2 regions of the Bacillus sp. AK031 genome follow, and region 1 is predicted to be linked to the other one. Evidence: a T-box and tRNA genes for the amino acid it is inferred to sense, from the RefSeq annotation. Region 1 holds a T-box; the other holds one or more tRNA genes.
The links. The T-box of region 1 lies ahead of tyrS (tyrosine--tRNA ligase). A T-box ahead of a tRNA ligase gene usually reads a tRNA of that ligase, here a tRNA-Tyr.
Positions count from the first base shown of each region.

Region 2: it encodes a tRNA-Tyr, which carries the amino acid that the T-box ahead of tyrS (tyrosine--tRNA ligase) is inferred to sense. The anticodon was not compared.

Region 1 covers NZ_CP096424.1:956,042-962,575, forward strand. Annotated here, with positions in the region: gene acsA (acetate--CoA ligase) at 1-19, shown strand, start outside; gene M1E09_RS04830 (IS4 family transposase) at 268-1,458, shown strand; gene M1E09_RS04835 (transglycosylase domain-containing protein) at 1,684-4,662, opposite strand; T-box leader at 4,985-5,206, shown strand; gene tyrS (tyrosine--tRNA ligase) at 5,285-6,534, shown strand, end outside.
Region 2 covers NZ_CP096424.1:4,117,212-4,123,745, forward strand. Annotated here, with positions in the region: gene sigW (RNA polymerase sigma factor SigW) at 1-410, opposite strand, end outside; gene M1E09_RS20970 (aspartyl-phosphate phosphatase Spo0E family protein) at 575-733, shown strand; gene rocF (arginase) at 782-1,681, opposite strand; gene M1E09_RS20980 (hypothetical protein) at 1,834-1,977, shown strand; gene M1E09_RS20985 (hypothetical protein) at 2,453-2,596, shown strand; gene M1E09_RS20990 (hypothetical protein) at 2,762-2,905, shown strand; gene M1E09_RS20995 (hypothetical protein) at 3,071-3,214, shown strand; tRNA gene M1E09_RS21000 (tRNA-Lys) at 3,840-3,912, opposite strand; tRNA gene M1E09_RS21005 (tRNA-Gln) at 3,917-3,991, opposite strand; tRNA gene M1E09_RS21010 (tRNA-Tyr) at 4,087-4,170, opposite strand; tRNA gene M1E09_RS21015 (tRNA-Thr) at 4,179-4,254, opposite strand; tRNA gene M1E09_RS21020 (tRNA-Val) at 4,300-4,375, opposite strand; tRNA gene M1E09_RS21025 (tRNA-Glu) at 4,481-4,555, opposite strand; tRNA gene M1E09_RS21030 (tRNA-Thr) at 4,572-4,644, opposite strand; tRNA gene M1E09_RS21035 (tRNA-Asn) at 4,647-4,721, opposite strand; rRNA gene rrf (5S ribosomal RNA) at 4,729-4,845, opposite strand; rRNA gene M1E09_RS21045 (23S ribosomal RNA) at 4,984-6,534, opposite strand, start outside.

The DNA.
Region 1 (6,534 bases):
ATCTACTATGGAAGACTAATAACTAAATGAATATAAAGAAATGCAAAAAAAACACTCAGCCACAACTGAGTGTTTTTTTGGTGGTGTCACTTTAACACTTTAAAGCACGAAGAGGGACTGTCCCTCACTAGCGATGCATGTGTTACAAAATATGGAAGCCTGTGGATAAAAAAATAAAAATACTTTCCTAAACGCAAAAAAAGCCCTAATGTAGAAGATGCAGGACCATACTTGTTCCCAAATCTTCTACAAAAGGAGCTCATCACAATGAGTAAAAGTATAGGTCATGAAACGTTAATTTGTCAATGTTTAAAATTATTGCCAACCGAACACCTGAGATGTCCACTACTGGACTACAGAAAGAAGCTCAAAACAGAGTCCTTAATCAAAGTTTTTATCGCTGGCCAGTTAGATCAGTGGAATTCGTACAATCGTATGGAAGAGAAGCTCTTCGCCCATCCTTCCTTACGCGAGGAGTTGGATCTCGATATGATCAGCGGCTCGCAATTAAGCCGCCGAATCAACGATCTTCCGACCGAAACTGTAGAGAAACTTTTCTATAAAGTTGTCGAGATACTTCTCCACCTTACACGCGACCAAAAAGGGATTTCAAAAAAAGTGGGGCTCCTCAAAATCGTTGATTCTACAGAACTGAAGCTGCCTAAAAGCTTGTGTGAGTGGGCAACGATTTCGAAGGATCATACGGCTGTAAAAATGCACACGAGGTTAGTTGTTACCTCACCAAATACGGCCTTTCCAGACAAAATCATTCCTTCTACGGGCAATGTCAGTGACTTTGAAAGTGCCAAATACCTCATCGAAGATTCTTATGCCACCTACGTAACGGACCGGGGCTATTCCTCCAAAATGAATCTGGAAGAATGGCTGAGGAGAGACATTTCTTTCGTTACGAGAATCTCGAAAAATTTGAGGGTATACATTGAAAAAGAGTTTGAACCAACTCATCCTTCTGTCACCAAGGATGCCATTGTCTATTTCGGCACCTCTCACCATCCTGTCCGATACATCGAATTTACGGATGAAAAGGATAGGGTGTATCGAATCTTAACCAATCGATGGGACCTTGAAGACACTGAGATTCTAGATATTTATAAAAACAGATGGATCGTTGAGCTCTTCTTTAAATGGATAAAACAGCACCTGAAATTCACTAAAATTTGGAGCACAAAGCCCCAAGGAATCTGGAATCAAATGTTCTTATCGGTCATTGCCTTTGGTCTATCTGTGATCGTTAAACTTATGACACGATCCACCAAGACTACATGGGGATTCTTTCAAGCACTTCAAACCTATCTCTATAAAACGTATAGCGATTTATTAGTAGAATTAGGGAGAAAGAAGAAAAAATCAAAAGGAAGGCAAAAAGTCCCGATCCCTTCGAAATCTAAACATGATTTTGGAACTGTAGCCATGGTAAAAGGAAAACGACGAATTTAACTATAAGTATGTAAAAAAATGGGAACAAGGTCTTTTACAACCATGTTACCATTTTTTAATTCCGGAGCTGAAACGAACTGTAAAAATTTTGAATAAATTTAAGAAATTTACATATATGCATCGCTAGTGACTGTCCCTCTTTTCGCTTTAAAGTGTTAAAGTATGGCGATAGAAAAAAGGGTAATCTGCAAAGGCAGATTACCCTTTTTCTTGTTATTGATATAGTCAGCCCTGGCTATTGCCAGTTTCTCCAGTACCTGAACCATCTCCGGAGCCTGACCCTGATCCTGATCCTGATCCAGTGTCATTTCCTGAATCATTCTCTCCGCCGTCACTTCCAGAGTCCGAGCCATCATCCTGTCCGGAATCGTCTTCTGAATCTCCTGTATCCGGCTTAGGTTCTTCCGGTTTATCTGGTTTTTCGTCCTCTTTAGGTGGCTTAGGTTCCTCTTTCTTCTTACCGATTCTTACTGTATTAGATTTGCCCGACTGCTTGCCGGCTACATCTACTGCAACAACGTAATATTCTCCGTCACCAAGTGTCGATACCAGATTCTCATCTGATTTTACGCTGGCGACTTTTTGTCCGCTTACCGTGAAGACGCGGTACCCGACGACATCTTTACTTGCCGATGCTGTCCAGCTGACTTTGTTTCCGGAAGCACTTGCTTTGACTGTTCCAGGAACAGCTCCGTCATCTTCAATTTTGTTTTCAGCGACAAGAATATTTTTATATCTTTCCTCATCAGCAGGTATCAATTGACGAGGGTCGGCTTTAATTCCATTAAGGATATTCTCGACAAAGTCAGGGTTCAGAATGACTCCCGGCTGTGAGAATTCTTCCGGTGTAGAATCAAGAGCCAGATATTTATCGCCATTGATCATTACATAACGGCTCTTCAGCAGGCTGTCGTCCGTCTTATTCGGAACATATTGTGCGTTGAATAAGTCACTCTTCACAAGTCCTGCCTGGCTGCATGCCTCTGAAGGCAGAAGACCGGAGATTCCGCAGAAGGAGCGGTTAACGATCCCCCCTGGTGACTGGAATGTGTCTTCAGGATCAATTAATTCAGGAGCAAGATCACGAGCGTCATTCAGCATGTAAGACCATAAGCGGATATTTCTCAAACCATAATGTCCGTAAGTGTCCATCGCCCTGTACATTGACTTTGGATCATCATATCCAAACCAGGTTCCAAATGTGATGTTCGGATTGGATGCGATAAACCAGTGGTCTTTATACTCCTGGGTCGTTCCCGATTTACCAGCCCAGTCTGAAGCGAAGTTAAGGAATTTTTTGGCATAACGGCCTGTTCCAGCATAGTGATCAAGTGTATCGCGCATCATATCGATCGTCAGATAAGCAGTTTGAGGACTGAATACCTCGACAGGCTCAATCTCATGCTGATAGAGCACTTCGCCTTCTTTGTTGACAATCTTATCGATCATGTAGGCGTCAATGAATTTTCCGTCGTTGGCAAAAGTTGTATAAGCATTGGTGTTCTCTTCAAGAGTTACTCCCCGCTTCATACCTCCAAGCGCAAGGGCATAGTTCTCTTTTTCATCACTTGTAAGTGTTGAAAAGCCCATTTTTTCAAGGAACTGAATAGGCTGTTTGTTGAAAATTTTTGTGTAAAGGCGGGCTGCCGGAATGTTCAATGACTCAGCCAGTGCAAATCTTGCCGGAATAAGGCCGTTGTAATCGAACGAGTAGTTTTGAGGCTGCCACATCACACCGTTTCCAGCCATAATCGACATTTCAACATCGGGAAGAGGCGAGCCTGGCCCGATTTCGCCGAATTCGAGCGCTGGTGCGTACACAAGCAATGGCTTCATTGTTGAACCATTTTGTCTGATTGACTGTGTAGCATGGTTCAGCTGTTCTTGTTTAAAGTCTCTTCCGCCAACGAAACTAATGATTTTCCCCGTCTGGTTTTCAATCATGATCGCTCCGACCTGAACAGGATTTGGTACTTCGACTTCCTCGCCTGTTTCAGGGTCGATTTCGGTACTTGTAAGGGTTTGTCCATACATTTCATATGCATCTTTTGTCTTCTGCATACTGTCATAAATATCTTTGTTGACCGTTGAGTGGATTTGGTATCCCCGCTGTCTCATCTCCCGGTCGGCAAGAGTGATATACTTTTCATATAATTCATCATTATTGTCCAGGTCATCTTTTGAGTAGCCGTCTTTATCTGCCAGCATTTCAGAAATGATCACCTTGGCGCGGCTTTCGATTTCCGCAGTCAGCCAAGGGTAGTTATCATTAGAAGAAGGCTTTGGCGCAATGAAATCCTGTGAGATATCATAGTTTGCTGCTGTTTCATACTCTTTTTCTGTGATATAGCCCTCTTCAAACATCCGGTACAAAACAGTCTGCATTCTTGTCAGGCCCGGTTCAAGGTTTTCCTTGACATCCCCTCCATTGGTAAAAGGGGTATAAGCGAATGGGGCCTGTGGAAGTCCGGCGATGAAAGCAGCCTGAGGCAGGGATAAATCTTTAGGCTCTACGCCGAAGATGCCTTTTGCCGCTGATTTGACTCCCGCGATATTACGACCGGAAGAGTTTCGGCCAAGCGTAGCTACATTCAGATAGGCTTCCAAAATTTCATCTTTTTCAAAGAACCTCTCTAATCTCAGAGCCAAAAGAATTTCCTTGGCTTTCCGGTCAAAGGAAACTTCATTTGTAAGGATCTGATTTTTGATCAGCTGCTGAGTCAGAGTGCTTCCGCCTGATTGAGTGGCAGAATTCGTGAATTCCTGAACGATGGCGCGAAGAATTGCTTTTGGCACGACACCATTGTGCTCATTAAAGTATTCGTCTTCTGTCGAGATGATTGCATTTATGAGGTGATCAGAGACCTCGTCAATATTGACTTCTTCACGCTCTAAATCCGTCCTCATTTTACCGAGATAGACATCATTGGCAAAATAGAGCTGTGATGTTTCTTCATAGTTGTATATATCCTGTTTCATGTTGTCGTAAGGGCGTATCGGTTCTTCTTTTACCAGAGAAGCGAAATAGCCTGCTCCAACGCCGCCAGCGAATGCTGTTACAAGAACAGCTACCATAATAAAAATCAATAATAAATTCCAAAGAACACCGTACGTGATTCTGGCGCGTTTTAAAAATCTATTGTTAATAAAGAACTTGATGACAGGCTGAGACCGCTGCAGTAAAGATTGAAATTTTTCCTTCATATTTTACACTCCTCCTAAAATCAACTATATTATAGCATATTTCGACCGTGTGATGACTAAAATAAGGAATTTACAACAGTGCTTAGAAAGAACCCCCAATGTACCACGGCTTCCCCTTAACGGTATTTTTTACCTGAGTCTGTTTAAGCTTAAGGCAGCCTTTTGAAGGGTTGCTGTTTTTTAGCCCGGAAGTACTTTAAATAGCAGGAGCGATCAAAGTTGCTCATCCGGTATGGGAAACAACAAAAACATCATTAACAAGAAGGGGAAATTGACAAACATGCTCCGGCTGTGATAAAAAAGGAATATCTGAATTTCATAAGAAAATGCTTTGACAGGAATAAGTAGTCCCGTTATCCCTATTACAGAGAGTCAGTGGCAGGTGGAAACTGACATACATAACGTGATGAATTACCTCCTTGAGCTTTTGCGGCGAAAGACCATAGGCATCGATTAGCTGCAAACGGGAAAACCGTTATATTATTAAGTGAAGGATACGATTATCCTTAAGTTGGGTGGTACCGCGTGTTAAAGCGTCCCTGCATATGAGCAGGGGCGTTTTTTTGTGGAGAATTTTCTCCCTATACAAAATATTGCAGGACAATACAGGAGGAAGAGACGTATGGATCTATTAAAAGATTTAGAATGGCGTGGAATAACGTATCAGCAAACAGATGAAGCAGGATTGAAGAGCCTGCTGGACAAAGAAAAAATATCAATTTATTGCGGAATTGACCCTACTGCGGACAGCATGCACATCGGCCACTTGCTGCCATTCCTGACGCTAAGGCGCTTCCAGGAGCACGGCCACCGTCCGTTGGTCCTGGTCGGCGGCGCAACAGGCCTTATTGGTGACCCAAGCGGTAAAAGTGAAGAGCGTAAATTACAGACGGTTGAAGACATTCAACACAATGCAGAGAGCATCAAGAATCAGCTTAAAAGCATTTTTGACTTTGAAGGAGATAACGGAGCGGTTATGGTCAATAACTTTGACTGGATCGGCCCTATGGACATGGTTACATTCCTTCGTGACTTCGGAAAGCATATCGGCGTGAATTACATGCTGGCAAAGGATACGATTTCATCAAGGCTCGAGACAGGGATTTCTTACACAGAATTCACTTATACCATTTTACAAGCGATGGACTTCAACCATCTGTATGAAAACTACAATTGCAAGTTGCAAATAGGCGGAAGTGACCAGTGGGGCAATATTACGACAGGCCTGGAATTGATCAGGCGCACAAGGGAAGAGGAATCCAAAGCATTTGGTTTCACGATCCCGCTTGTGACGAAAGCGGATGGCTCTAAGTTTGGTAAAACCGAGAGCGGTGCAATCTGGCTTGATCCTGAAAAAACCTCTCCTTATGAGTTCTATCAATTCTGGATCAATACGGCGGACGCGGATGTCGTAAAATACCTTAAATACTTTACGTTCCTGGATCATGAAGAAATTGAGCAGCTGTCTCAAGCTGTTGAAACGGAACCTCATTTGCGAAAAGCACAAAAAACGCTGGCAGAAGAAATGACAAAGCTGATTCATGGAGAGGAAGCATTAGAGCAGGCAATCAAGATTACAGAGGCTCTCTTCAGCGGTAACATCAAAGAGCTTTCTTCAGCAGAAATCAAGCAGGGCTTCAAGGATGTTCCTTCATTCACACAGCCTAAGGATGAGGAAGTTGGATTGGTTGATCTTCTGGTTAACACAAAAATTTCTCCATCGAAGAGACAGGCGAGGGAAGATATCGGAAATGGTGCTATTTATATCAACGGCGACCGCACAACCGATCTTCAGCATGTCATGTCGGAAGCTGACAGAATCGACGGCCAGTTTACGATTATCAGAAGAGGGAAGAAAAAGTACTTTATGAT
Region 2 (6,534 bases), 1.1 Mb from region 1:
AGCTTCAGGATCTGCCTTTGGATCTCTTCCTGAAGTTCCATTTCTTCCACTTCTTCTTCAGGCAGCTGGCCGTCAGCGGCTACTTGAGAATACATTGTTAATCCATCCGTTCCGGTTACCTCAGCATCAAGATAATAATCAGGTTTCTTTTTCCTGATCCTGTCGATACAAAGGTTGGTGGCAATCCTGTAAAGCCATGTGGAGAATTTCCTTTTCTGATTAAAGGTATGAATATTTACATAGGCCCTTATAAAAGCCTCCTGAGAAATATCTTCTGCTTCATGGCGGTTCCCCAACATACGGAAACAAATCTGGAATACTTTATCTTTATACAACTCTATGACTTCGGCAAATGCATCCTGGTCGCCTTTAAGCACCTGCTTTATTCTTTTATTGACTAGCGCATCCATTTTATACCTCCGCTCTATGCGGCTATACATATATACGAACGTATAGCAAAAAGGTTTCAATTTTTTTTACTATTCTATCCTAACAAATTTTAGCACATTATGTTTACATTTTTTTGTAAGCGGGTATAAAAGTACTAAATAAAGTCGGAAACGAGGTAATAGGTGTGGGGAGAGCTGAATTACTAAAACAGATAGAGGAGCATAGAAGCAGGATGGTCGAGATGGCCCTTCAATCCTCCTTTGCAAACGAGAAGGTGGTTGAAATCAGCGCAAAGCTTGATAACTTGTTAAATACCTTTGAACAGAAAACAGAAGAATTATAAAGAAGCAGCTTCATCGATGAAGCTGCTTCTTTGTATTCATTTATAAAATTATAAAAGTTTCTCGCCGAAAAGAGATCCCATCAGGGCAACAGCAACTGAAGCGGTACGATTCTTATCATCCAAGATTGGATTAACTTCAACAAACTCTGCGGATGTAACCAAGTTGGATTCAGCCAGCATTTCCATAGCCAAATGGCTTTCACGATAGCTGATCCCGCCAAGTACAGGAGTTCCTACCCCTGGAGCGTCACTCGGATCAAGACCATCTAAATCCAATGACAAGTGAACCCCGTCAGTCTTGTCTTTCAAGTAACTGATTGCTTCTTCCATCACTTTCGTCATTCCCATGCGGTCAACCTCATGCATTGTAAATACTTTGATGCCGCGTTCCTTAATCAGTTCTCTTTCGCCTTCATCCAAAGAACGGGCGCCGATAATCACAATATTTTCAGGCTTGACCTTTGGTGTATAACCACCAATGCCAGTAAGGCTTTCATCGCCGATACCCAGGCTGACTGCAAGCGGCATGCCATGGATATTCCCGGATGGTGAAGTATCACTCGTATTCAAATCACCATGGGCATCATACCAAATAACACCAAGATTTTCATAATGCTTTGACACCCCAGCCAGAGTCCCAATTGCAATACTGTGGTCACCGCCAAAAACCAGCGGGAAATCTTTTCCTTGAATCACACTATCCACTTTATCAGCAAGCTTCTGATTACCTTCTGCAACCGCTTTTAAATTTCTCAAATTGGAATCGGATGTATGTACTCGCTCAGGCTGAGCAATTTCAATATTCCCTAAATCATTGATCGTATGACCCAGGTTTTCAAGTCTCTCCGCCACGCCGGCATAACGGATAGCGCTCGGTCCCATATCTACACCACGGCGCATCTGGCCCAAATCCATCGGTACGCCAATAATTGATATATTCTTCTTCATACTATTCCTCCTCACTTTTTCTACTACCATTGTATCGAAACAAACCAACATGACTCAACCGGACAAGATGGTGTATATATATTCAAAAGCGGAAGCGGGCGTTTAGCGACGTACGGACTGCAGGGCTTCCGCATGAGATAAAAGGAAACACGATGAGCATGAGCGAATCGATGTTGACTTATCGCAAGGAGGAAGACCGGAAGTACGCTAGTCGCTGCCCGCTGGAGCTGGACGGATCAAAAGCAGAGGGGGCCTGCCCAGGGGCGTACGGATTTGACACAGGCGTATTGAGATAAAGGAAACACGATAAGCGCCAGCGAATCGATGTTGACTTATCGCAAAGGAGGCTGTGGCAAATACGCTAGCCGCTAGGCCCCCGGAGCTAGCCGGATTCAAAAGCGGAAGCGGGCGTTTAGCGACGTACGGACTGCAGGGCTTCCGCATGAGATAAAGGAAACACGATGAGCATGAGCGAATCGATGTTGACTTATCGCAAAGGAGGAAGACCGGAAGTACGCTAGTCGCTGCCCGCTGGAGCTGGATGGATCAAAAGCAGAGGGGGCCTGCCCAGGGGCCTACGGATTTGACACAGGCGTATTGAGATAAAGGAAACACGATAAGCGCCAGCGAATCGATGTTGACTTATCGCAAAGGAGGCTGTGGCAAATACGCTAGCCGCTAGGCCCCCGGAGCTAGCCGGATTCAAAAGCGGAAGCGGGCGTTTAGCGACGTACGGACTGCAGGGCTTCCGCATGAGATAAAGGAAACACGATGAGCATGAGCGAATCGATGTTGACTTATCGCAAGGAGGAAGACCGGAAGTACGCTAGTCGCTGCCCGCTGGAGCTGGATGGATCAAAAGCAGAGGGGGCCTGCCCAGGGGCCTACGGATTTGACACAGGCGTATTGAGATAAAGGAAACACGATAAGCGCCAGCGAATCGATGTTGACTTATCGCAAAGGAGGCTGTGGCAAATACGCTAGCCGCTAGGCCCCCGGAGCTAGCCGGATTCAAAAGCGGAAGCGGGCGTTTAGCGACGTACGGACTGCAGGGCTTCCGCATGAGATAAAGGAAACACGATGAGCATGAGCGAATCGATGTTGACTTATCGCAAGGAGGAAGACCGGAAGTACGCTAGTCGCTGCCCGCTGGAGCTGGATGGATCAAAAGCAGAGGGGGCCTGCCCAGGGGCCTACGGATTTGACACAGGCGTATTGAGATAAAGGAAACACGATAAGCGCCAGCGAATCGATGTTGACTTATCGCAAAGGAGGCTGTGGCAAATACGCTAGCCGCTAGGCCCCCGGAGCTAGCCGGATTCAAAAGCGGAAGCGGGCGTTTAGCGACGTACGGACTGCAGGGCTTCCGCATGAGATAAAGGAAACACGATGAGCATGAGCGAATCGATGTTGACTTATCGCAAGGAGGAAGACCGGAAGTACGCTAGTCGCTGCCCGCTGGAGCTGGATGGATCAAAAGCAGAGGGGGCCTGCCCAGGGGCCTACGGATTTGACACAGGCGTATTGAGATAAAGGAAACACGATAAGCGCCAGCGAATCGATGTTGACTTATCGCAAAGGAGGCTGTGGCAAATACGCTAGCCGCTAGGCCCCCGGAGCTAGCCGGATTCAAAAGCGGAAGCGGGCGTTTAGCGACGTACGGACTGCAGGGCTTCCGCATGAGATAAAGGAAACACGATGAGCATGAGCGAATCGATGTTGACTTATCGCAAGGAGGAAGACCGGAAGTACGCTAGTCGCTGCCCGCTGGAGCTAGACGGATCAATAGCGCAGGGGGCCTGCCCAGCGGCGTGCTGGCTGGACCGGTTCTGTATGAGACAAAGCAGTACATCTGACCATACCATACGCCCTTTTTCTTAATCATCCTATTTTAAATTCATGCATCAACAATAATAGGGTGTTTCTCTTCTAATCACACTATTATAAATTCTTTCTTCCTTTATAATGCGCTGTTTCCACTCTATTCACACTATTATAATCTTGTTTGTAGCCCCTAATAGGATGTACCCTCCTCAAACAGCATAATAGCCCTTGATTCAAAGAAATTCATTTGACCAAACTCTGTAATCTACATCTTCACACGCTATCATCAAAACACAAAAAAGCTTCCAGATCAAAATCTGGAAGCTTTTTTTAATGAGCCATGAAGGACTCGAACCTTCGACCCTCTGATTAAAAGTCAGATGCTCTACCAACTGAGCTAATGGCTCTTAATGGCTGGGCTAGCTGGATTCGAACCAACGCATGTCGCAGTCAAAGTGCGATGCCTTACCGCTTGGCTATAGCCCAATAATAGCAAAAATAAAAAGACATTAGTTAACATGTCCGTTTTATGCTTTATGTATTCAATAATGAAGAATAGTTATTTCACTTCATAAAAACAATGGTGGAGGGGGGCAGATTCGAACTGCCGAACCCGAAGGAGCGGATTTACAGTCCGCCGCGTTTAGCCACTTCGCTACCCCTCCAAATAAAATGGTGCCGGCAAGAGGACTTGAACCCCCAACCTACTGATTACAAGTCAGTTGCTCTACCAGTTGAGCTACACCGGCATTTTATTGGAATATCGTTACTTTATTAAATTGTAGTATGAATAATGGTGGAGGATGACGGGATCGAACCGCCGACCCTCTGCTTGTAAGGCAGATGCTCTCCCAGCTGAGCTAATCCTCCGTAATGGGTTTTAAGTTTAACTTTTAAGAATGCTTTTTTTACTTCTTGCGCTGATGCCTTTATTATGGATGCTTATTTTACTCCGCTGCGCTTCGTAAAAAAGCTTGGTGACCCCTACGGGATTCGAACCCGTGTTACCGCCGTGAAAGGGCGGTGTCTTAACCGCTTGACCAAGGGGCCGACTATAAAACTATTAAGCTTCCAACCGGGCTCGAACCGGTGACCTCTTCCTTACCATGGAAGTGCTCTACCTGCTGAGCTATGGAAGCAATGGCTCCGCAGGCAGGATTCGAACCTGCGACCGATCGGTTAACAGCCGATAGCTCTACCACTGAGCTACTGCGGAACGATAAGCCTGGCGACGTCCTACTCTCACAGGGGGAGATCCCCCAACTACCATCGGCGCTGAAGAGCTTAACTTCCGTGTTCGGCATGGGAACGGGTGTGACCTCTTCGCCTTAATCACCAGACAAATATTGCTTTCAGTAAAGGACAGGCTTTATTATAACACCATCTTTTTCAAAAAATCAAGTGTTATTTTAAAAATTGTTCCCTGAAAACTAGATAAAGCATGAAGAAAAGAAAGTATTCCGAGTTTCGCTATAATTGTGGTTAAGTCCTCGATCGATTAGTATCTGTCAGCTGCACGTGTCGCCACGCTTCCACCTCAGACCTATCTACCTGATCATCTTTCAGGGATCTTACTCACATAAAGTGATGGGAAATCTCATCTCGAGGGGGGCTTCATGCTTAGATGCTTTCAGCACTTATCCCTTCCGCACATAGCTACCCAGCGATGCCTTTGGCAAGACAACTGGTACACCAGCGGTGCGTCCATCCCGGTCCTCTCGTACTAAGGACAGCTCCTCTCAAATTTCCTGCGCCCACGACGGATAGGGACCGAACTGTCTCACGACGTTCTGAACCCAGCTCGCGTACCGCTTTAATGGGCGAACAGCCCAACCCTTGGGACCGACTACAGCCCCAGGATGCGATGAGCCGACATCGAGGTGCCAAACCTCCCCGTCGATGTGGACTCTTGGGGGAGATAAGCCTGTTATCCCCGGGGTAGCTTTTATCCGTTGAGCGATGGCCCTTCCATGCGGAACCACCGGATCACTAAGCCCGACTTTCGTCCCTGCTCGACTTGTAGGTCTCGCAGTCAAGCTCCCTTGTGCCTTTACACTCTGCGAATGATTTCCAACCATTCTGAGGGAACCTTTGGGCGCCTCCGTTACTCTTTAGGAGGCGACCGCCCCAGTCAAACTGCCCACCTGACACTGTCTCCCACCCCGATCAGGGGCGAGGGTTAGAAGTTCAACACAGCCAGGGTAGTATCCCACCAGCGCCTCCACCGAAGCTGGCGCTCCGGTTTCCAAGGCTCCTACCTATCCTGTACAAGCTGTGCCAAAATTCAATATCAGGCTACAGTAAAGCTCCACGGGGTCTTTCCGTCCTGTCGCGGGTAACCTGCATCTTCACAGGTACTATAATTTCACCGAGTCTCTCGTTGAGACAGTGCCCAGATCGTTGCGCCTTTCGTGCGGGTCGGAACTTACCCGACAAGGAATTTCGCTACCTTAGGACCGTTATAGTTACGGCCGCCGTTTACTGGGGCTTCGGTTCGCACCTTCGCTTGCGCTAAGCATTCCCCTTAACCTTCCAGCACCGGGCAGGCGTCAGCCCCTATACTTCGCCTTACGGCTTCGCAGAGACCTGTGTTTTTGCTAAACAGTCGCCTGGGCCTATTCACTGCGGCTCTCTCGGGCTTGCACCCTAACAGAGCACCCCTTCTCCCGAAGTTACGGGGTCATTTTGCCGAGTTCCTTAACGAGAGTTCTCTCGCTCACCTTAGGATTCTCTCCTCGCCTACCTGTGTCGGTTTGCGGTACGGGCACCTTTTTCCTCGCTAGAGGCTTTTCTTGGCAGTGTGGAATCAGGAACTTCGGTACTATATTTCCCTCGCTATCACAGCTCAGCCTTCACGGTGACGGGATTTGCCTCATCACCAGCCTAACTGCTTAGACGCGCATATCCAGCAGCGCGCTTACCCTATCCTCCTGCGTCCCCCCATTGCTCAAACGGAAAAGAGGTGGTACAGGAATATCAACCTGTTGTCCATCGCCTACGCCTTTCGGCCTCGGCTTAGGTCCCGACTA